Regions from separate parts of the Amycolatopsis sp. NPDC104863 genome, predicted to be linked through region 3. Evidence: riboswitches for the same ligand, from Rfam matches in the RefSeq annotation. Region 3 holds a riboswitch; each other region holds the start of a gene.

Evidence for each region. Region 3 has a riboswitch for thiamine pyrophosphate ahead of ACZ63J_RS44690 (thiamine ABC transporter substrate-binding protein). Riboswitches for the same ligand answer to the same signal wherever they lie in the genome.
Region 1: it holds a riboswitch for thiamine pyrophosphate, as region 3 does, so the genes downstream of both, thiC (phosphomethylpyrimidine synthase ThiC) here and ACZ63J_RS44690 (thiamine ABC transporter substrate-binding protein) in region 3, are expected to answer to the same signal.
Region 2: it holds a riboswitch for thiamine pyrophosphate, as region 3 does, so the genes downstream of both, thiO (glycine oxidase ThiO) here and ACZ63J_RS44690 (thiamine ABC transporter substrate-binding protein) in region 3, are expected to answer to the same signal.

The regions. Positions count from the first base shown of each region.
Region 1 covers NZ_JBVJOW010000004.1:654,462-661,258, forward strand. Annotated here, with positions in the region: gene ACZ63J_RS24730 (alkaline phosphatase family protein) at 1-1,184, shown strand, start outside; gene ACZ63J_RS24735 (hypothetical protein) at 1,228-1,755, opposite strand; gene thiD (bifunctional hydroxymethylpyrimidine kinase/phosphomethylpyrimidine kinase) at 1,760-2,560, opposite strand; gene thiC (phosphomethylpyrimidine synthase ThiC) at 2,557-4,194, opposite strand; TPP riboswitch at 4,188-4,309, opposite strand; gene ACZ63J_RS24750 (S1C family serine protease) at 4,348-5,259, opposite strand; gene ACZ63J_RS24755 (glycoside hydrolase family 15 protein) at 5,459-6,797, shown strand, end outside.
Region 2 covers NZ_JBVJOW010000004.1:643,121-649,917, forward strand. Annotated here, with positions in the region: gene ACZ63J_RS24660 (hypothetical protein) at 1-666, opposite strand, end outside; gene ACZ63J_RS24665 (OmpA family protein) at 681-1,880, opposite strand; gene thiE (thiamine phosphate synthase) at 2,061-2,720, opposite strand; TPP riboswitch at 2,752-2,857, shown strand; gene thiO (glycine oxidase ThiO) at 2,851-3,924, shown strand; gene thiS (sulfur carrier protein ThiS) at 3,924-4,124, shown strand; gene thiG (thiazole synthase) at 4,126-4,884, shown strand; gene ACZ63J_RS24690 (MarR family winged helix-turn-helix transcriptional regulator) at 4,982-5,416, shown strand; gene ACZ63J_RS24695 (winged helix-turn-helix transcriptional regulator) at 5,413-5,787, opposite strand; gene ACZ63J_RS24700 (SDR family oxidoreductase) at 5,872-6,711, shown strand; gene ACZ63J_RS24705 (ion transporter) at 6,708-6,797, opposite strand, start outside.
Region 3 covers NZ_JBVJOW010000011.1:203,336-210,132, forward strand. Annotated here, with positions in the region: gene ACZ63J_RS44680 (ABC transporter ATP-binding protein) at 1-268, opposite strand, end outside; gene ACZ63J_RS44685 (ABC transporter permease) at 268-1,899, opposite strand; gene ACZ63J_RS44690 (thiamine ABC transporter substrate-binding protein) at 1,875-2,927, opposite strand; TPP riboswitch at 2,950-3,057, opposite strand; gene ACZ63J_RS44695 (4a-hydroxytetrahydrobiopterin dehydratase) at 3,090-3,374, shown strand; gene ACZ63J_RS44700 (hypothetical protein) at 3,450-3,578, shown strand; gene ACZ63J_RS44705 (hypothetical protein) at 3,756-4,223, opposite strand; gene ACZ63J_RS44710 (ArsR family transcriptional regulator) at 4,223-4,810, opposite strand; gene ACZ63J_RS44715 (hypothetical protein) at 4,867-5,400, shown strand; gene ychF (redox-regulated ATPase YchF) at 5,413-6,495, opposite strand; gene ACZ63J_RS44725 (AlkA N-terminal domain-containing protein) at 6,598-6,797, shown strand, end outside.

The sequences.
Region 1 (6,797 bases), on a different contig from region 3:
GGCTCGCCCGGGCGGAGACGGCCAACCCGGCGCTCGACACGTACGCGGCGGTCGACTGGAAGCCGATCGGCGACAAGATCCTGCGCACGGGCCAGGACCGCAAGTACGTCCTGGACGGCGACAGCGCCGGCTACGAGAACACGGACCCGCAGATTGCGGCCGACGCGGAGAAGCACCTCAAGCAGGACAAGGCCGACGCGTCGTTCGTCTACTTCGGAGAGACGGACGAGGCGGGCCACGCCCACGGCGCCGACTCGGCGGAGTACGCGGCGACGTTGCGTTCGGACGATGCCTACATCGGACGGTTGCTGGCGGCGATCAACGCGCGTGCTTCGTACGCGTCAGAGGACTGGCTTGTCATGCTGACGACGGACCACGGCCACACGGGCCCGGGCGGCCACGGCGGGGACAGTCCCGAGGAGCGCATGACGTTCGTGATCGCGGCGGGTGGCGCGGTGCCTGTCGGCACTCCGGCGGTGGCGCCGAAGATCGTCGACATCGCGCCGACGGTGCTGCGCCACTTGGGTATTTCGTCTTCTTTGGACGGTTACGCGCTGGGCTCGCTTCCCGTGGATCCCTTCGATTCCGCGGTGTTGAAGTCGCGTGTGGACGAAACGGGCGTGCCCGCCTCGGTGCCGGGCTGGACGCACGACGCGCCTTCCGGGTGGAGTGTGCGGAACGCGTCGGGCATGCCCGCGGGCGTCACGGAGTGGCAGGGCTGGGCGTTCACGAACGACGACTTCTGGACGCGCACCGCGCCGGGCCAGGAGCGTGAGGCGAACGTCCGGTCCCGCGGTGTCTTCGCGGTGGCGGACCCGGACGAGTGGGACGACAAGGGTTCGCCGTCGTCACGGGGGACGTTCGATTCTTCGCTGGTGTCGCCGTCTCTGCCGGTTTCGGGTAGGTCCACTGTGGACGTAGGGTTCGTGTCGCACTACCGCCAGGACGGCACCCAGCGAGGCGCGCTGACGGTGTCCTTCGACGGCGGCGCGGAGAAGACGCTGCTCGCCTACGGCCCGGAGTCGTCGTCGGCCAACCGGGGTGGAGACGTCCTGTCCCAGCCGACGGCAACCTCGGTGGCGATCCCGGCGGGCGCCCAGACGGCCCGCTTCACGTGGCGCCTGTATGCGGCCGGCAACAACTGGTACTGGGCGGTCGACGCCCCGCGCCTCACGACCCGCTGACCCCGTCGTGAGTGGTAATTCGGGTTCTAACCCTAATTACCACTCACGACGAGTGCGGTAGGTCCCACCAGTGCGGCTGCTCGATGTCGGGAGTGTCGGGGAGCGGGAAGTAGAAGGGCACGCCGAGCCGGTCCGCGACCGCCTGACCCTTCTCCCGCGCTTCGTCCCGCACCGACCGGGTGCGGTCGAGGTGCGGCACGAACCGGCCGAGACAGGCCAGTTCGAAGTCCGGGTCCTTGACGACCGCGCACAGCTCGGTGTGCCACCCCCGGGAATCGCCGTCCCAGGTTATCTCGATGGCGAGCGGGGTCAGGCCCCGCGCCGAGACCTCGGCGAGCATGCCGTCCACGGTGTACTCCGGCGGCGGTTTCAGCAGGCCGCGCTCGTGCAGGAGAGCGGTGCGGAAGCCCGCCAGCCCCTTGCCTTCGTTGATCCCCGGCACCGGGTCGAGGCCCGACTTCTCCCGCAGGGCGAGGATCGCGTGCACGAAGTGGCCGTCGGCGAGCAGGCCGTCGATCTCGGCGCGCAGCTCCTCGGACAGGGCCGCCCACAGCTCGTCGGGTTCTCTCACCCGCTCAGTCTGGCAGCACCCAGAACGGCGACACCGGTCCGACCCCCGCACCGAGCGGATAGGCCTCCGCCACGCAGCGCTCGATGAACTTCTTCCCCGCCGCCACCGCGTCCGGCACCGAGGCACCCTTCGCGAGCCCCGAAGTGATCGCTGACGCCAGTGTGTCGCCGCCGCCGTGGGTGTTCTCCGTCGCATACCGGGGGCCGCTCAGGGAGATGAACGAACTGCCGTCCGACAGCAGGTCCACGCACTCCGCCGAACCCGTCATGTGGCCGCCCTTGACGAGGACCCAGCGGGAACCGAACTCCAGCAACGCTTCCGCCGCCGCGCGCTGAGACACTGCGTCCACAACGGACACTCCCGTCAGCAGGCGGACCTCGTCCAGGTTCGGGGTGATCAGGACCGCCCGCGGGAACAGCTCCGTGCGGATCGCCTCGAGCGCGTCCTCGCGCAGCAACGAATGCCCGGTCATCGACGCCGCCACCGGGTCGACCACCAGGGGGATCTCACCGCCGACCTCGTCGAGGGTCTTGGCCACCGCGCGGATGATCTCCGCCGTGGCCAGCATGCCCGTCTTCGCCGCGCCGACGCCCATGTCGGACGCCACCGCCTTGATCTGCGCCGCGACGACGTCAGCCGGGATCTCGGTGAAACCCTGCACACCCAGCGAGTTCTGGACCGTGACCGCCGTCAGGGCGACCAGGCCATGGACACCGTGGGCGAAGAACGTCCGCAGGTCCGCCTGGATGCCCGCACCACCGCCGGAGTCCGATCCGGCGATGGTGAGGGCGGTGGGCGGAGTCACGGCTGGACCACGGGCAGGTAGACCTGGCCGCCGGACTCGGTGAACTCCGCGGACTTCGAAGCCATCCCGGCCTCGATCGCCTCCACAGTGGACAGTCCGTGCTCCTCGGCGTACTTGCGGACGTCTTGCGTGATCCGCATCGAGCAGAACTTCGGGCCGCACATCGAGCAGAAGTGCGCGGTCTTGGCCGGCTCGGCGGGCAGCGTCTCGTCGTGGAACGCGCGCGCCGTGTCCGGGTCGAGCGAGAGGTTGAACTGGTCGTTCCAGCGGAACTCGAACCGCGCCTTGGACAGCTCGTCGTCCCACTCCTGCGCGTACTGGTGCCCCTTGGCCAGGTCGGCGGCGTGCGCGGCGATCTTGTACGTGATCACGCCGGTCTTGACGTCGTCGCGGTTCGGCAGGCCCAGGTGCTCCTTCGGCGTGACGTAACACAGCATCGCCGTGCCGTACCAGCCGATCTGGGCCGCGCCGATGGCGGAGGTGATGTGGTCGTACGCCGGCGCGATGTCCGTCGCGAGTGGACCGAGAGTGTAGAACGGAGCTTCGCCGCAGAGCTTTTCCTCCAGCTCGACGTTCTCCTTGATCTTGTGCATCGGCACGTGGCCGGGCCCCTCGATCATCACCTGGACGTCGTGCGAGCGCGCGAGGTGCGTCAGCTCGCCGAGGGTCTCCAGCTCGGCGAACTGGGCGCGGTCGTTGGCGTCGGCGATCGAGCCCGGACGCAGGCCGTCGCCCAGGGAGAACGTGACGTCGTACTGCCGCAGCAGCTCGCAGAGCTCCTCGAAGTGCGTGTACAAAAAGGACTCCTGGTGGTGCGCGAGGCACCAGGCGGCCATGATCGACCCGCCGCGGCTGACGATCCCGGTGACGCGCCGCGCGGTCAGCGGGATGTAGCGCAGCAGCACGCCGGCGTGCACCGTGACGTAGTCCACACCCTGCTCACACTGCTCGACGATCGTGTCGCGGTAGACCTCCCACGACAGCTTTTCCGGTTCGCCGTTGACCTTTTCGAGCGCCTGGTAGATCGGCACGGTGCCGACCGGGACCGGCGAGTTGCGGATGATCCACTCGCGCGTCTCGTGGATCCGTTTGCCGGTGGAGAGGTCCATGATCGTGTCGGCGCCCCAGCGGGTCGCCCACACCATCTTGTCGACCTCCTCCTCGACCGACGACCAGACGGCCGAGTTGCCCATGTTGGCGTTGATCTTCACCAGGAAGTTCTTGCCGATGATCATCGGCTCGGACTCGGGGTGGCGCCGGTTGACCGGGATCACCGCCCGGCCGCGCGCGACCTCGTCCCGGACGAACTCCGGCGAAACCCGTTCGCGGGCGGCGATGTACTCCATCTCCCGCGTGACCACGCCCTGTTTGGCCCACCCGAGCTGGGTGTTGTGCTCACGCCCGTCGGCCCACCCGGCGCGCAGCCGGTGAAGTCCACTGTGGACGTCGATCGACACTTCCGGATCCGTGTAGGGGCCGGAAGTGTCGTAGACGTCGAAGTGTTCGCCGTTCGAGAGGTCGATGCGGCGGGCGGGGACACGCAGCCCGGATTCGGTCTGGTGGTACACCTTGTGCGAGCCCGTGATCGGGCCGGTCGTGACATTCAGGGCAGCATTGTTTTCGAGCGTCGTCAACGACTTTCACTCCCTACGCCGGCATTACCCGGTCAGGTTCATGCGGTCGGTGACGCCGGGAGAACCCCAGTCACCCTCTCAGCCCGCCATGGCGCGAGCTCCCGCGTTGGTGTTGTGCCACCGACCATGCCACGCCGGGGCGCGATACTCAAGTCACCCGACCAACTCGGCCGGAGTGGCGTAGACGTCGACCATGGCTCCGTTGCGCAGCACGGTGATCGGCAGTGCGGTGCCGATCACTTCCGCGAACAGCTGCCGCTGGATGCCCTGCGCGTCCGAGACGCGGGTGCGCCCGACGGTCAGCACGAGGTCGCCGGCGCGCAGCCCGGCCAGCGCGGCGGGCCCGCCCGCGACGACTTCGCGCACCCGCAGCCCGGCGGTCTGGCCGGTGCGCTCGGCGATGTCGTCCGGCAGCGGCGCGGGCACGCCGACGACGCCGAGGTACGCCCGCCGCACCCGGCCTTCGACCACGAGCGTGTCGATGATCCGGCGGGTGGTCGTGTTGATCGGCACGGCGAGCCCGAGCCCGACGCCGGCGACCGCGGTGTTGATCCCGACGACCCGGCCGGTGGAGTCGGCGAGCGCGCCACCGGAGTTGCCGGGGTTGAGCGCGGCGTCGGTCTGGATGACGTCTTCGATCACGCGCCCGGCGCGGCCGTGGCGCACCGGGAGGGCCCGGCCGAGCGCGCTCACGACCCCGGCGGTGACCGTGCCGGAGAAGCCGAGCGGGCTGCCGATGGCCACCACGAGCTGCCCGACGACGAGCTGGTCGGCGTCCCCGAGCTCGGCGGCCGACGGCGTCTCGCCGCGCGCCCGCAGCACGGCGAGATCGGACAGCGGATCGGCGCCGACGACGTCGAACGGCACTTCGCTGCCGTCGGCGAAGGTCGCGACACCACGCCGGTGGTCGTCGACGACGTGGGCGTTGGTGAGCAGGTGGCCGTCCTCGGCGAAGACGACGGCCGAGCCGCTGCCGCGCGCGAGCTGCACCCCGGCGACGTGCGGGGTGACGGTCCGGGCGACCGTGCTCACCGCGCGCGAGTACGCGTCCATCGCGTCTTCCATGGGCACCTCGATTACACCGTTGCAGGTACTACAAGTCTGCGCTCGAAACCGGCCGGGGGGAGTTCGCTGTCCGTGAACCGCCGACCGGACCAGTGACGGTCAGTGGTTCACCGGATCGGACCATGCGCCCGTGAAGGATCGGCGAGACACTTCCAGGCGCTTCTGTAACGGTGCAGAAGTGACTTTCTGTGGGGTTGATATGCGCAAACTCATGTTCGGCGCCCTCGCCGGGCTGCTGGTCACCGGGCTGGTCCCGGGGATCGCGGCGGCCCAGGGAGAGGCGCCCGGCGCCCCGGGCACCCATCCGAGCTGGCTGCCCGCGAACAAGACCGGCTTCGGCACCGCCCACAACCGGTCGAGCAACGTCTGGTTCACGCTCCAGGGCGGGCAGCTGTCCGAGGTCTACTACCCGGACCTGTCGACGCCGAGCGTCCGGTCGATGAACTTCGTCGTCACGGACGGCCGCAGCTTCGCCGACCTCGACTACGCGGAGAAGTCGCAGCAGGTCCGCCGGACCGACGACGACAGCCTGACCTACGAGCAGACCATCACCGACGACCAGCACCGCTGGCGGCTGCGCAAGACCTACGTCACCGACCCGGCCGCCACGACGGTGCTGGTGGATGTCGACTTCCAGTCTCTCACCGGGCGGCCGTACCAGCTCTACGCGGTCGCCGACCCGGACCTGACCAACGACGGCTCCGACGATTCGGCCGCGCGCAAGGGTGACGCCGTCACCGCGTCGGACGCCACGAACGCCGCCGCGCTCACCGCGAAGCCCGCCTTCGTGCAGACCAGCGTCGGTTACGCGGGCAGCTCCGACGGCACCGCGCAGCTCATGACGACGTTCAAGCTGAAGACCTACGACACCGCCGCGAAGGGCAACGTCGTGCTGACCGGGCAGACGAGCGCCGACGGCGTCCGGAACCGGCACGTCACCCTCGCGCTCGGCATGGGCGCGAAGGCGTCCGACGCGCTCGGCAGCGCGCAGGCGTCGCAGCGACGCGGCGTCCGCGACATCACGCGCGCCTACGACCGCGGCTGGGAGCAGTACCTCCATGGGGTCAGCAAACCGCCGTCGTCGCTGAAGACCGACAGCGAGCGTGACCTCTACAAGGCGTCGATGCTGACGCTCGCCGCGAGCGAGGACAAGCACCACCCGGGCGCCTTCATCGCGTCGCCGAGCATGCCGTGGCGCTTCGGCAACAACGACCCCGAGTGGTCGCCGTCCGGCACCTACCACCTGGTCTGGCCGCGGGACCTCTACCAGATCGCGACCGGGCTGGCCGCCGGCGGCGACACCGCGGCCGCGAACCGCGCGGTGACCTACATGTTCGGCACGCAGCAGCAGGCCGACGGGCACATGCCGCAGAACAGCCGGGTCGACGGCGTGCCGTACTGGACGTCGGTCCAGCTCGACGAAACCGCTTTCCCGATCGTGCTGGCCCAGCAGCTCGGACGCGCCGACGTCTGGCCCGGCGTGCGCAAGGCGGCCGAGTTCCTGTTGTCCTACAAGGGACCCAACGGTCAGGCGTCGC
Region 2 (6,797 bases), on a different contig from region 3:
CCACTCGATGGCCAGCACCTGCAGGCTGACCATGCCGAGCCCGATCGCCCAGCGGAGCGCGTTGTCCGAGCCACCGGCGAACGACAGGTTCAGCAGCGGCTTCCACAGGAGGATCGCGTCCATCACGCCCAGCAGGGTCGACGCGAGGATCCGCCAGGCTTTTTCCCAGCTTCGCTGGGTGTGCCGCGAGTCGCCTTCGGCGCTGCGCTGGCGGGCCAGCTGTTCGTCCTGGTGGTGGATGACCTGGATCCGCCGTCCGTCGATCTTCTCGCCGTCGGGGCCGGTGACGGGGTCGTTGAGGATTCCGCTGGCGTGTTCGATCGTGTCGACCGCCTCGGCGAGGTGCTTCGCTGCTTCGAGGTCCTGCTCGGCCGCGCGGTCGTCGGTGGGGGCCGAGTACTCGAGCGCCTGCGCGTGGCAGGTCGCGGCGGCGGTCTGGACCGCGCCGGCCGCGGCGTCCGCCAGCGGCCGGTCGTGGTCGGGCTTGCCGGTCGCCGGGTCGATCACGGTGAGGTAGGTGGCGGCAGCCGCCGTCCAGACACCTTCCTCGGTGTTGCCGAGAGCCATGGCGGCTTGCCTCGGCAGGTCTTCCACGCGGAAGGCGCCCTTCGGCAGGCCGGGGTAGGCCGCCAGCGGGACGTCGGGCACGTCAGGCACGTCGGTCACGAGTTCTCCGTTTCTCAAGAGCGGGCCACGAGCTTGATGACGACCACTCGCTGGGCGGGTGACCTGGCGTCCTGCCCGGGTGCGGCGAGTTCGTCGAACCCGACGCCGGACGCCGAGATGTCGCCGGCCGGGATCCCCTGGTCCTGGAGCAGGTGCGCGATGGCGTCCGCGCGTTTCGCGGAGGTGGCGCGCGCCCCGGCCGGGTCGCCGTACCGGGCGCAATAGCCGATGACGCTGATCCGGGACTTCCCGTTCGTGTTCCGGTACAGCTCGGCGGCTTGTACGGCCACCGCGGTCGCGGCCGGCCGGTCGATCAGCTCCGCGCTGTCCGGGGCGAACGCCGCCTCGTCGATCCGAGGGTCCGCCGTTTTGACCGGCGGCGCCGGCGGGGTGAACGGGACGATCGGCGGGACGTCCGAGGCGTTCGGCCAGGCGGCGGTCATTCCATTGTCGTGGAGCGGGTCCGCGATTTGCGCACCGAGGCGATCAGCGAGAGCCGCGGTGAACTTTTCGCGCCAGGATTCCGATCTCGGGTCAAGCGGCCGCTGTTCAGTACCCACCGGGGTCAAAAAGACGACGTGCAGATCAACGCCCTGCAGATCCAGATCCTTCAACGAGGTCTTCAACACCTCGTCGACGGCCTGTTCGGGGTCCGCACCGGCGCTCAGCGACGAGATCGTGAATGGATCCAGGGTGCCGGTCAGTACGGTGCTCGACAGCCAGACCTCGGCCTGCTCCGTCCGCGCGGCCTCGTCCGCGGCAGCGTGCAATGCGGCGTACAGGGAGAAGCCCTTCTGGCTGACCTCGGCCTTGCTCATGCGTCCGGTGACGTCCTTGAGGATCTTGTCGACATTGGACGCCTGCTGTCGGCTGTCGTCGACTTTTCCGTTGCCGCGGTCGAGGTCCAGGCCGACGTCGTTGGCGACGTTCACCGCCTGCTCGCCGACAGCGTAGGCGGTGAGTCTGGCTCCGCCGTCCTTTCCGGCCTGCCGGACGCGATCGCGCAACGCACGCGGCAGCGTGCCGGGAGAATGCGTGGTCTTTTCCGCCAGCCACACCAGGTTCGTGCTCTTCGCCGGATCTTCGAGCTGGTTCAACACGACCACGATCGCGACGAAAAGCACCACTGCGCCGGCGAAGACCGCCATGATGCGAGTGCCTTTGGAGATCGAGCGTTTCGGCGAAGCGCCGATCTCGGCGTCGTAGGTTTTCACGAATCCTCCGTGCGGCCCCTATTGCCCTTGCGTCGGGGTTCCGCACGGAGGTCGGTGTTCGGCCGAACGTCGTTACTCCACGCTTTCTCCAAGTGGCCCGATCGGGTAAATTCGATGCGGGCGGGATGAAGATCTGATTTCGACCGTAACAAATGTGTGAGGTCGGCCGAACCTGTTCTTTCAGGGCAGGCGGGCGCGCAGCTCCCGGGCGGCGGCTTCGGGGTCCTCGGCTTCGGTGATCGCCCGGACCACCACGATCCGGGACGCGCCCGCCTCCAGCACCTCCGGGAGCCGCGGCATGTCAATGCCGCCGATCGCGAACCAGGGCCGCGCCGGAGTGGCAGCCGCCGTCGAGCGCACCAGGTCCAGGCCCGGCGCGGACCGGCCGGGCTTGGTCGGTGTCGGCCAGCACGGGCCCGTGCAGAAGTAGTCCACGCCCGGCTCCGACGCGGCCGCCGAGGCCTGGTCGACCGAGTGCGTCGAGCGGCCGATCACCACGTCGTCACCCAGGATCCGCCGGGCCAGCGGGACCGGGATGTCGTCCTGGCCCAGGTGGAGCACGTCCGCGCCGACCGCCAGGGCGACGTCCGCGCGGTCATTCACCGACAGCAGCGCGCCGTGCCGCTCGCACACCTCGGCCAGCACCTCCAGCGCGGCGATCTCTCCCGCGGCTTCCAAGGCGCCGGTCTTGTCGCGCAGCTGGATGATGTCGACGCCGCCGGCCAGGGCCGCGTCGGCGAAGGCGGCGAGGTCGCCGCGGGACGTGCGGGCGTCCGTGCACAGGTACAGGCGCGCCGCGTCGAGGCGGGCGCGGATCTTGTCACCGGAAAGGGCGGGCATAGCGGCGACCGTACCTGGCGAGCTAGGGTGGACTGGTCCGCACGGGAGCCCGAGGCACGGGCTGAGAGGGAGCTGCCGCTCCGACCGTGGAACCTGATCCGGGTCATGCCGGCGCAGGGAGCGTGATCCCATGACGAACCTGGCAGTGGTGGGCGGCGGAGTGATCGGCCTGTCCACGGCTTGGCGTGCCGCCGGCCGGAAGCACCAGGTCACCCTGTACGACCCCGAGCCCGTCCGCGGCGGCGCGTCCTGGCTGGCCGGCGGCATGCTCGCCCCGGTCACCGAGGCCTGGCCGGGTGAGGAAGACGTCCTCAGCCTCGGCGAAGAGTCGTTGAGACGCTGGCCCGGCTTCGCGAGCGACCTCGCGCAGGAGGGCGTCGACCCCGGCCTGGCCGGGCACGGGACGCTCGTGGTCGCGTTCGACAGCGCCGACGCCGGCCACCTCGACATCCTCGCCGGTTACCTGCACTCGATCGGCCGCGCGGCGGACCGCCTCACCGGCCGCGAGACCAAACGTCTCGAGCCCGGCGTCGGGTCCGTCCGAAGTGGACTCCACGTGCCCGGCGACCTGGCCGTGGACAACCGAAAACTCCTCAACGCCCTGTACGCGGCCTGCCAGAAGCGGGATGTCCGGTTCGTCCGTGAACGCGTGACGGCCATCCCGGACGCCGACGCGGTCGTGCTCGCCGCGGGAGCGTGGACCGGCCGGCTGCACCCGCAGCTCGCCGACGCCGTCCGCCCGCTCAAGGGGGAGATTCTCCGGCTCAAACCCCGGCGTGGCTGCCTGCCGCCGCCGTCGCACACCGTGCGGGCCGTCGTCGAGGGCCGGCCGATCTACCTCGTCCCGCGCGGCGACCAGGAGCTCGTCCTCGGCGCGACCCAGTACGAGGCGGGCTTCGACCGGGCCGTCACCGCGCGCGGGGTGCGTGAGCTGATCGAAGGCGCCGAACGGGTTTTCCCCGCGATCACCGAGTACGAGCTGGCCGAGGTCGCCGCGGGCCTGCGGGCCGCCAGCCGCGACGCCCTGCCGTACCTCGGTGTCCTGGACGACGGCGTCTTCGCCGCGACCGGGCACCACCGCAACGGCCTGCTGATGGCCCCCGTGACCGCGGACGCCGTGGTCGCCTGGCTCGAGGGTGAGAAGCCGCCCGAAGGCACCGAAGCGGCTTCGCCCGACCGCCTGCACCAGAAGGAGCACGTGTGATGGAGATCAAGCTCAACGGGAAGTGGACGGAGTTCCCGGACGGCGCCACGGTCGCCGACGTCCTCGAGGCGTCCGGCGGGCAGCGACCCGGGATCGCCGTCGCGGTCGACGGCGTGGTCGTCCGCCGGAGCGACTGGGCGGCCACCGCCGTGCCCAAGGGTGCCGGCGTCGACGTGCTCACCGCGGTCCAGGGAGGCTGAAGTGGACGTCGAACCGCTGGTCATCGGCACTGCCAAGCTCCGGTCGCGGCTGATCATCGGCACCGGCGGCGCGGCGAACCTCGCCGTGCTCGAACGCGCGCTGGTCGCCTCCGGCACCGAGCTGACGACCGTCGCCATGCGCCGCGCGGACGCCGAAGGCGGCTCCGGCGTCCTCGAACTCTTGAAAAGGCTGGGCATCGAGCTGCTGCCGAACACCGCGGGCTGCCGCACGGCCGCCGAAGCCGTGCTCACCGCGCAGCTGGCGCGCGAGGCGCTGGATACCGATCTCATCAAGCTCGAGGTGCACGCCGACGACCGGACGCTGCTGCCGGACCCGATCGAAACCCTCGACGCCGCCGAGCGGCTGGCCGCCGACGGCTTCACCGTGTTCGCCTACACGAACGACGATCCGGTGCTCGCGCTGCGCCTGGAGGAGGCCGGCTGCGCCGCCGTGATGCCGCTGGGCGCGCCGATCGGGACCGGCCTCGGCATCCGGAATCCGCACAACATCGAGCTGATCGTCTCGCGGGCGGGCGTGCCGGTGATCCTGGACGCCGGAATCGGCACCGCGTCGGACGCGACGCTGGCGATGGAGCTCGGCTGTGACGCCGTCCTGCTGTCCACGGCGGTCACCCGAGCGGCCGACCCGGAGCGGATGGCGGCGGCGATGCGGGCGGGTGTCGTCGCCGGCCGGCTGGCCCGTGAGGCCGGCCGGGTGCCGCAGCGTTTCTGGGCGCACGCGTCGAGCCCACCCCGGTGAACCGGGGTGGCTTAACGCCGAACGTGCACCGCGAACCCGTAAGGTGGACGGCACTTTCCGGCGCACCCGCGGCGGGGCAGGGCAGAAGGAGCCAGCCGTGACCAGCACCTCGGTCCAGGACGTCTCGGGCAGGCTGTACCTCGCCGTCGGGAGGCTGTCCCGGTCACTGCGGCAGGCCGGCGTGCCGGGTCCCGGCCACGGCGCGATCTCGGCGCTGGCGACGCTGGTGATCTCCGGTCAGCTGCGCCTCGGCGACCTCGCCGCGAAGGAGGGTGTCGCCGCGGCGACCATGTCGCGGATCATTGCGTCCCTCGTCGAGGCGGGGTACGTGAGCCGCGAGCCGGATCCGGTCGACCGCCGCGCGTGGCTGGCGAAGGCGACGGAAGAGGGCGAGCGGCTGGTGTCGGGTGTCCGCTCGACGCGCGTGCAGGAGCTGAACCGGCGGTTGGACCGGCTGTCGCCGGAGCACCGCGAAGCCCTGACGGCGGCGATTCCGGCGCTTGAAGCGCTCATCGCCGACGAAGACCGCTAAGCCGGCTGCTCGTCCGGCATGAGCCGCCGGGTGATCCGGCCGAACAGCTCCGCCAGCGGCTCGCCCACGTCGCGGCCGAACTCCGTCAGCCCGTAAGTGACCCGGGGTGGTGTCGTCGGCTCGACCTGCCGCCAGATCAGGCCGTCCTCGACCAGGGCGCGCAGGGACTGGGCGAGCATCTTCTCGCTGATGCCCTCGATGCTCTCGCGCAGCTCGAAGAACCTGAGGTCGTTGCTCTGCAACGAGATCAGGACCCAGATGCCCCACCGGCTCGTCACGTGGTCGACGACGTCGCGTGCGGGGCAGTCGGTGTGAAACACGTCATACCGGGCCGCGCCGGCGGTCGGGGTGAGCTGTGAGCCTCCGGTCATGTCATGAGCTTACCCAAAGGTATGTCCTTACCAGAAGTTAGCTCGGCTCCTAGCGTCGGTAAGACATCGGACGAAGGAGCTTTCATGATCGTGGTGACCGGGGCTACCGGGAACGTGGGCCGGCCGCTGGTGCGGGCGCTGGCCGAGGCGGGGCAGCAGGTGACGGCGGTGTCGCGGCACACCGCGGCCGTGCCGGACGGCGTCCGGCACGTGGTGGCCGACCTCGCCGAGCCCGCCGGGCTGGAGCCGGCGCTGGCCGGGGCGAAGGCGGTGTTCCTGCTGCTGTCCGGCGACCTGCACGCCACCGGCGCCGACCCCGCCCGTGCCCTCGACGCGGCCGCGGCCGCCGGGGTCCGCCGGGTGGTCCTGCTCTCCACCCTGGGGGTGGTGACCAGGCCCTTCGGCACGACGCGGGTCGCGATGCGCGCGCTGGAGGACCGGGTGCGGGAGTCCGGCCTGGACTGGGCGATCCTGCGGCCGGGCGGGTTCGCGTCCAACGCCCTGTGGTGGGCCGAATCCGTCCGCACGCGGCAGGTTGTCGCCGCGCCCTTCGGGGACACCGGCGTGCCGATCATCGACCCGGCGGACATCGCGGAGGTCGCCGCGGCCTGCCTGCTGGACGACCGGCACACCGGCGGCACCTACGAGCTGACCGGCCCCGAGGTGATCACGCCGCGCGGGCAGACGTCGGCCATCGAAGCCGCGCTCGGCACTCCCGTGCGGTTCCACGAGCTCACCCGCGAAGAAGCCAAGGCCGGGATGACCCAGACCATGCCGGGCGAGCTCGCCGACGACACCCTGGACATCCTCGGCGCCCCGAGCGCGGCCGAGCTGCGGGTCAGCCCGGACCTCGAGCGGGTCCTCGGCCGGCCACCGCGGTCCTTCGCCGCCTGGGTCGCCCGCAACCTCGCCGCGTTCCGCTAAGCCGCCTGTTCACGCCGCAGCTCGGCGAGCTCCGCGCGGACGGCGCGGAGCTCGTCGAGGATCTCCTGGTTCGCCGCGGCCTGCGT
Region 3 (6,797 bases):
CGCGGTGGCCGAACAGCTGGCCGTCCTGGAAGACCAGCCCGAAGCCGCGGCGGTGGACCGGCACCGCGCCGAGGTCGTCGCCGTCCCAGCTCACCGTGCCGCGCGCCGACGGCTCGAGCCCGGTGATCGCGCGCAGGAGCGTCGACTTGCCCGAGCCCGACGGGCCGAGCAGCGCCAGCACTTCGCCGTCGGCGATGTCCAGCCGGACGTCGCGCACCGCCGTGAACGATCCGTAGTGGACCGTCAGGTCCCGCACCGACAGCGCCATCAGAACTCTCCCACCCGGCCGCGCGCGGCCCCGAGCCGGTCGATCAGCGCGACCGCCAGCACCGTCACGAGCATCAGCAGCGCGCACGCGGCGTACGCCATCTGGTTGTTCAGCTCCCCCGGACGCGCCATCAGCGACGCGACGGCGACCGGCAGCGTCGGCGCCGTCGGCCGCGCGAGGAAGCTCGTCGCCCCGAACTCGCCGAGCGCGACGACGAACCCGAACCCCGCGGCGGCGACCAGCGGCCGCAGCGTCAGCGGCAGGTCGATCTCCCGCCACACCCGCAGCGGGCTCGCCCCGAGCGTCGAGGCGGCCTGCCGCAATCGGACATCGACCGAGCGCAGCACCGGCAGCACCATCCGCACGACCAGCGGGATGATCACGAGCGCCTGGGCCAGCGGCACCAGGTAGGGCGACGTCCGGAGGTCGCCGGGCAGCGCGTCGAGCGTCACCAGGTACCCGAACCCGACGGTCACCGCGGACACCCCGAGCGGCAGCATCAGCACGGCGTCCATGGTTTCGCCGAGCCCGCGCGCGGCCCGGGTCGGCGACCGCCGCAGCGCCACCAGCACCACGGACGCGAGCACCCCGACGACCATCGCGAGCAGCGTCGCGTCGACGGCCACCTTCAGCGAGTTCACCGCGGCGTCCCAGCCGGAGACCTGCAGCGCGCCCTTCTCGCCAGTGCTGGTTAACGCTCGATAACCGGCGAAGCTCCAGCCGTCCGAGCTGGACACCGACTCGGCGAGCAGCGCGACGATCGGCGTCAGCACCAGAGCCAGGACGACTCCAGCGACGCCGACAGCCCACCACTCACCGCCGCGCGGGCGCCGCGCCTGGCCGGCCCCGGTCCGGGCGCCTTCCTTCCGACGTCGCGCCAGGCCGCCGAGAACGAGAGCGGCGACCACGGCGGCGAACTGGATCAGCGAAAGCGCCGCCGCGCCCGAGAGGTCCAGGAGGTCGACCGTCCGCAGGTAGATCTCGGTCTCCAGAGTCCGGTACTTCGCGCCGCCGAGGATCAGCACCACCCCGAAACTGGTGGCGCAGAACAGGAACACCACGGCCGCGGCGGACGCGATCGCGGGCGCCAGCGCCGGCAGCGTCACCGAGCGGAACGCCCGCCACGGTGACGCACCCAGCGCACGGGCGGCGTCGGTCGTCCGCGAATCCAGCCGTGCCCACAGCCCGGCGACGGTCCGCGCGACGACGGCGACGTTGAAGAAGGCGTTGGCCAGCACGATCGGCAGCACGCCGCCGTCCGGCCAGAGCGCCCGGAACGCCAGCCCGACCACGACGGTCGGCAGCACGAACGGCACCAGCACCAGCGTCCGCGCGAGGCCGACGCCGGGCAGCTTCACCCGGGCCAGCACGAACGCCACGGGCAGCCCGGCCAGCACGGCGACCACTGTCGACGCGGCCGCGCTCGCCACCGTGAACCCGGCCAGCTGCCAGGTCCGCGGGTCGCCCAGGACCGCGTCGAGCCCGCCCGCGGCGAACCCGCGGCCGACGATCGCCAGCACCGGCCAGGCGAAGAACACGACCAGGAAGCCGATCGGGGCCAGGCCGAGCAGCGCCAGGCCGAGGCCTCGGGCCGTCCGTGGTGGGGCTAGGACTGCACGAGCGTGCGCCATTCGCCGATCCACTTCTCGCGTCCGGCCTGCACCTGGTCCGCGGGCAGCGTCTGCGGCTTCTGCGGCAGCGGCGCGACCTGCGCCCAGCCCGCGGGCAGGTCGACCCCCTGGCGCGCGGGGTAGACGTACATGTTCGCGGCCACCGTCGCCTGGAACTGCTGCGACAGCAGGAAGTCGACGACCTTGCGCGCGCTCTCGGTCTGCTTGCCGTTCGCCAGCACCCCCGCGTACTCGACCTGGCGGTAACAGGTGTCGAGCAGCGCCTTGGTGCGTGGCTTCCCGTCGTCACCCACCTCGGCGGCCGGCGAGGAGGCGTACGAAACGACGATCGGGCGCGGTCCCTTGCCGGACGAGCCGGAGAAGTCCTTGGTGTAGGCCTCTTCCCAGCCGCTGACGACCTTGAGGCCGTTGGCCTTCAGCTTGGTCCAGTAGTCCTTCCAGCCCGCCTCGCCGTACTTGGCGACCGTGCCGAGGAGGAACGCCAGCCCGGGCGAAGCGGTCGCCGGGTCCTCGGCGACCAGCAGGTCCTTGTACTTCGGGTCGGCGAGGTCGTCGTAGGTCTCCGGGGCCGCGAGGCCCTTGCTCGTGAAGTAGTTCGTGTCGACGTTGACGCAGACGTCGCCGACGTCGACCGCGGAGAGCCGGTGCTCGGGGTCGACGGCGTAGCGCTGCGGCCCGCGGTCGGCCTCCGGGCTGGTGTAGGGCTCGAAGACGCCTTCGGTGAGCGCGCGCGAGGCGAAGGTCGAGTCGACGCCGTACGCGACGTCGCCGACCGGGTTGGCCTTGGTCAGCACGAGCTTGTTGGTCAGCGATCCGGCGTCGCCCTGCTTGAGCACGGAGATCTTGATGCCCGACTGCTTCTGGAAGGCGTCGAGCACCTCCTGCGGGGCCAGGAAGGAGTCGTGCGTCACGAGGGTGACGGTGGGCGTCTGCTGCGTGCCACCGTCACCGTCCGACAGCGAGCACGCCGCGGCGACGGCACTGACGGCGGCGACGGCCGTCGCGGCGCGAACAGCCCTGCGTTTCATCTACCCTCCTGCACTTTCACCGGACGAGGAGGAAGAGCCCTCCCTTCGCCGGCATGATCCGGTCAGGTGCGAACGGTCGCGGGGTGACCCGCCTCTCAGCCCGGCTGACCGGACTCCCGTGGCAACCGTGCAGCGTAGTCCAGGACGTACGACCATGGAGACATGACGGAAATCTTGAGCGACTCCGAAGCCGACGGACGACTGGGCGCCGGCTGGACCCGGTCCGGCGCGGTGATCTCCCGCGAGGTGGAGCTGGCGAGCTTCCCGCAGGCGATCGAGGTGGTGGACCGCGTCGCGGTGCTCGCCGAAGCGGCCGACCACCACCCGGACATCGACATCCGCTGGCGCACGCTGACGTTCCGCCTCTCGACCCACTCGGCGGGCGGCTTGACGGAGAAGGACTTCTCGCTGGCCGCCGAGATCGACTCGGTGCTTTCTTCTCTGTGACCTCGGTTACGCTCAGTGCACTTTTTGGCCGTTTCGACGTCTCTCGGTAAACAACTTTGCTAGGAGAGACGAGACATGACGCAGGCGATCGTGGTCGGCACGGCGGCATTCGCGACGATGGTGGCAGCGGCCGGCGGTGTGCTCTGGTTCACCGCCCGCGGCCGCCGTCACCCGGATGCCGGTGAGTTCGATCACAGCCGCTAACAAACCGCAAGATCAGCGCGCTGAGCAGGGCGGAAGCATCGGATTCGGCCTTAGGAAGAGCCATGAACAGCACCGCCACCCTCACCGCCGCCCAGCGCGCCTGGATCAACGCCCTCGCCCCCGCGGTGGTGCTGATCGCCATCGCCCTGATGGGCCTGCTCGGCTGAACCGCCGCCGTCAGTACCGCGGCATGTTCGGGATCGCCTTCTCGGCCACTTCGATGAGGGCCTCCACTTTCGGGACGTCGGCCGCCACGTCCTCCGCCGTCAGCGAAGGCGCCTCCGAGGATCGGTAGGCGACTTCGTTGCGGCGGGCCCGCATCCGGTTGAAGGGGCGCAGCACGTGCCCCAGCGGCGGGTCGAGCTGAGCGAGAACGGCCTCGTAGACGGTGACGTGCCCACCCCGGCTCGTCACACGCAGGCCCTGGTTCTGCAGGACGGCCGCCAACGCACGCCGCGCGCCGTCGTAAGCCAGCGTGTACGCGCCTTCCGGATCGGTTTCCTTCAGCCGCAGCGCCGAAGCCAGGTGCGTGCGCGCGCGGACGAGCTCGGCCTCGGCGGCCTCCCGCGACGCCGGAACGTGCTCGATCGCACCGCGGGTGATGAACGCGTCGATCCGCTCACGTCCTTGGTTCCACTGGGGCATCAGGCCTCCTGGCCGAGGTTCACCGGGACCAGCGGACGTTCACGCACGCTGGTGACAAACGGATCCGCCGTCTCCGCGGCCCACGACTCCGGCGAGATCCGGTGCACGTTGACCTCACGGTTCAGCTGCCGCGACACGCCTTCGGCCAGGTCGAAGAGCTCGTCCGGATCGGGCGAGCCGACAACAAGGACGTCGACGTCACCGGGCGGCGGGCCGGGTTCACCGCGGTAGCGCGCCGCCCACGAGCCGTAGATGAAGGCCTCGGTCACGCCGGCCAGCCCGGAAAGGGCCTCGGCGAGCAGCGGCATCGGCCCGAAGGTGACCGCGATGAGGTCGCTCAACGGCCGGTAGAGGGGGGTATCGGTGCGGGCTTTGACCAGCCGGCTCCGCCCGACCCGCCGGGCGTCCAGGATCCCGCCCTCGACGAGCCGCTCGACCTCCCGCAGGACGGCGGTGGGCGTGACACCACAGGCGTCGGCGAGCTCGGTGATGGTGTACTCGCGCTCCGGGTGCAGCAGGACGAGCGCGAGCAGCTCACCCTGCATGCGCGAACGCAACAGGGGCAGCAGGCTCGGCGACGCTTTCATTGGGCGCAGTTTATCCTGCGTCCAATGAAAATAACAACCAGTGATCGAGCGTGACGATGATCGTCGAAGTGGAACGGCACGGCCTCGTCGCGATCGGCGAAGGCGATCACCCCGCGGCCTACCAGGCCGCGGAGTGGCTGCGATCGTCCCGGGCGGCGATCGGCGTCCCGGCGAACCCCATCCGGATGCACGTCGAAGTCCTGCGACGGTTCGGCGGTCTCGCTCCACGCGCTCTTGTCGGTGGACAGTTCGTGCCCGGCCAGGGCGACCGGACTCAGCTGGCCGTCGCCGTGGCGACCTTCGGGCTGTTCGACGCCGACGAGGAGCCGACCTGCCCGAGCGAGCTCTGGAAGGAACCGTTCACCGTCGGGCTGCCCGGTGAGTTCGCCCGAGCAGTGGCCGACGCGCTCGACGAAGGGCCAAGCCTTCCGGCGGGGACACTCACGATCGACCGCGCGGGCTTCGACCTCGTCAACTCGTCCGAAATGATCTTCGGGCAGGCTGCACGTGCGTTGAAGACCGCCATGGTCGCCCGAATTTCGGGCCAGGATGCCGACGCCGCGACCAGGGCGCTCGTCAGCACCTGGTGACTCACGCAGCGCCTACACGTTGAAGCGGAACTCCACCACGTCGCCATCAGCCATGACGTAGTCCTTGCCCTCCATGCGGACCTTGCCCGCCGCCCGGGCCGCCGCCATCGAGCCTGCCGCCATCAGGTCGTCGTACGAGACGATCTCCGCCTTGATGAAGCCGCGCTCGAAGTCCGTGTGGATCACGCCCGCCGCCTGGGGGGCCGTTGCGCCCTGGGGGATCGTCCAGGCGCGGGACTCCTTGGGGCCCGCCGTCAGGTACGTCTGCAGCCCCAGCGTGTGGAAGCCCGCGCGGGCCAGCGAGTACAGGCCCGGCTCCGGCTGGCCGACCGACTCGAGCAGCTCGCGGACCGACTCCTCGTCGTCCAGCTCCAGCAGCTCCGCCTCGACCTTCGCGTCTAGGAACACCGCGTCCGCGGGCGCGACGAGCTTCGCCAGCTCCTCGCGGCGGGCCTCGTCGGTGAGGATCGACTCGTCGGCGTTGAAGACGTAGAGGAACGGCTTCGTCGTCAGCAGGCTCAGCTCGCGCAGCGCGTCGAAGTCGACTTCCTTCTGCGCCTGGAACAGCGTGCGTCCGGCGTCGAGGATCTCCTTCGCCTTCTGCGCGTTGTCCAGCGCGGGCTTGTTCTCCTTCTTCGTCCGCGCTTCCTTCTCCAGCCGCGGCAGCGCCTTGTCCAGCGTCTGCAGGTCGGCGAGGATCAGCTCGGTGTTGATCGTCTCGATGTCGCTCGACGGGTCGATGCGGCCGTCGACGTGGATCACGTCCGGGTCGTCGAACACGCGGATGACCTGGCAGATCGCGTTGGCCTCACGGATGTTCGCGAGGAACTTGTTGCCCAGCCCGGCGCCCTCGGACGCGCCCTTCACGATGCCCGCGATGTCCACGAAGGACACCACCGCCGGCACGATCTTCTCCGACTTGTGCAGCTCCGCCAGCTTGTCCAGCCGGGGGTCCGGCAGCGGCACCACGCCGACGTTCGGCTCGATCGTCGCGAACGGGTAGTTCGCGGCGAGAACGTCGTTGCGGGTCAGCGCGTTGAACAGGGTGGACTTGCCGACGTTGGGCAGGCCGACGATACCGAGGGTCAGACTCACGATCTCGCAGTCTACGTGGCTCGCCCGGCCGGGCCCCACGCGCCCAGCGCCGCGTCGGATTTCCGCCAGCGATGGCGCTGACCTGCTGGCATGCTCGGATCCATGGTCACCGAAACGCTCGCACTCTGGCGCGACGCCGAGCGCTGCTACCGCGTGGTCACCGCCCGCGACTCACGCTTCGACGGCCAGTTCATCATGGCCGTCCGCACCACCGGCATCTACTGCCGCCCGTCCTGCCCGGCGTCGACGCCGAAGGAGCAGAACGTCCGGTTCTTCCCGACGTCCGCGGCCGCGCAGTCCAA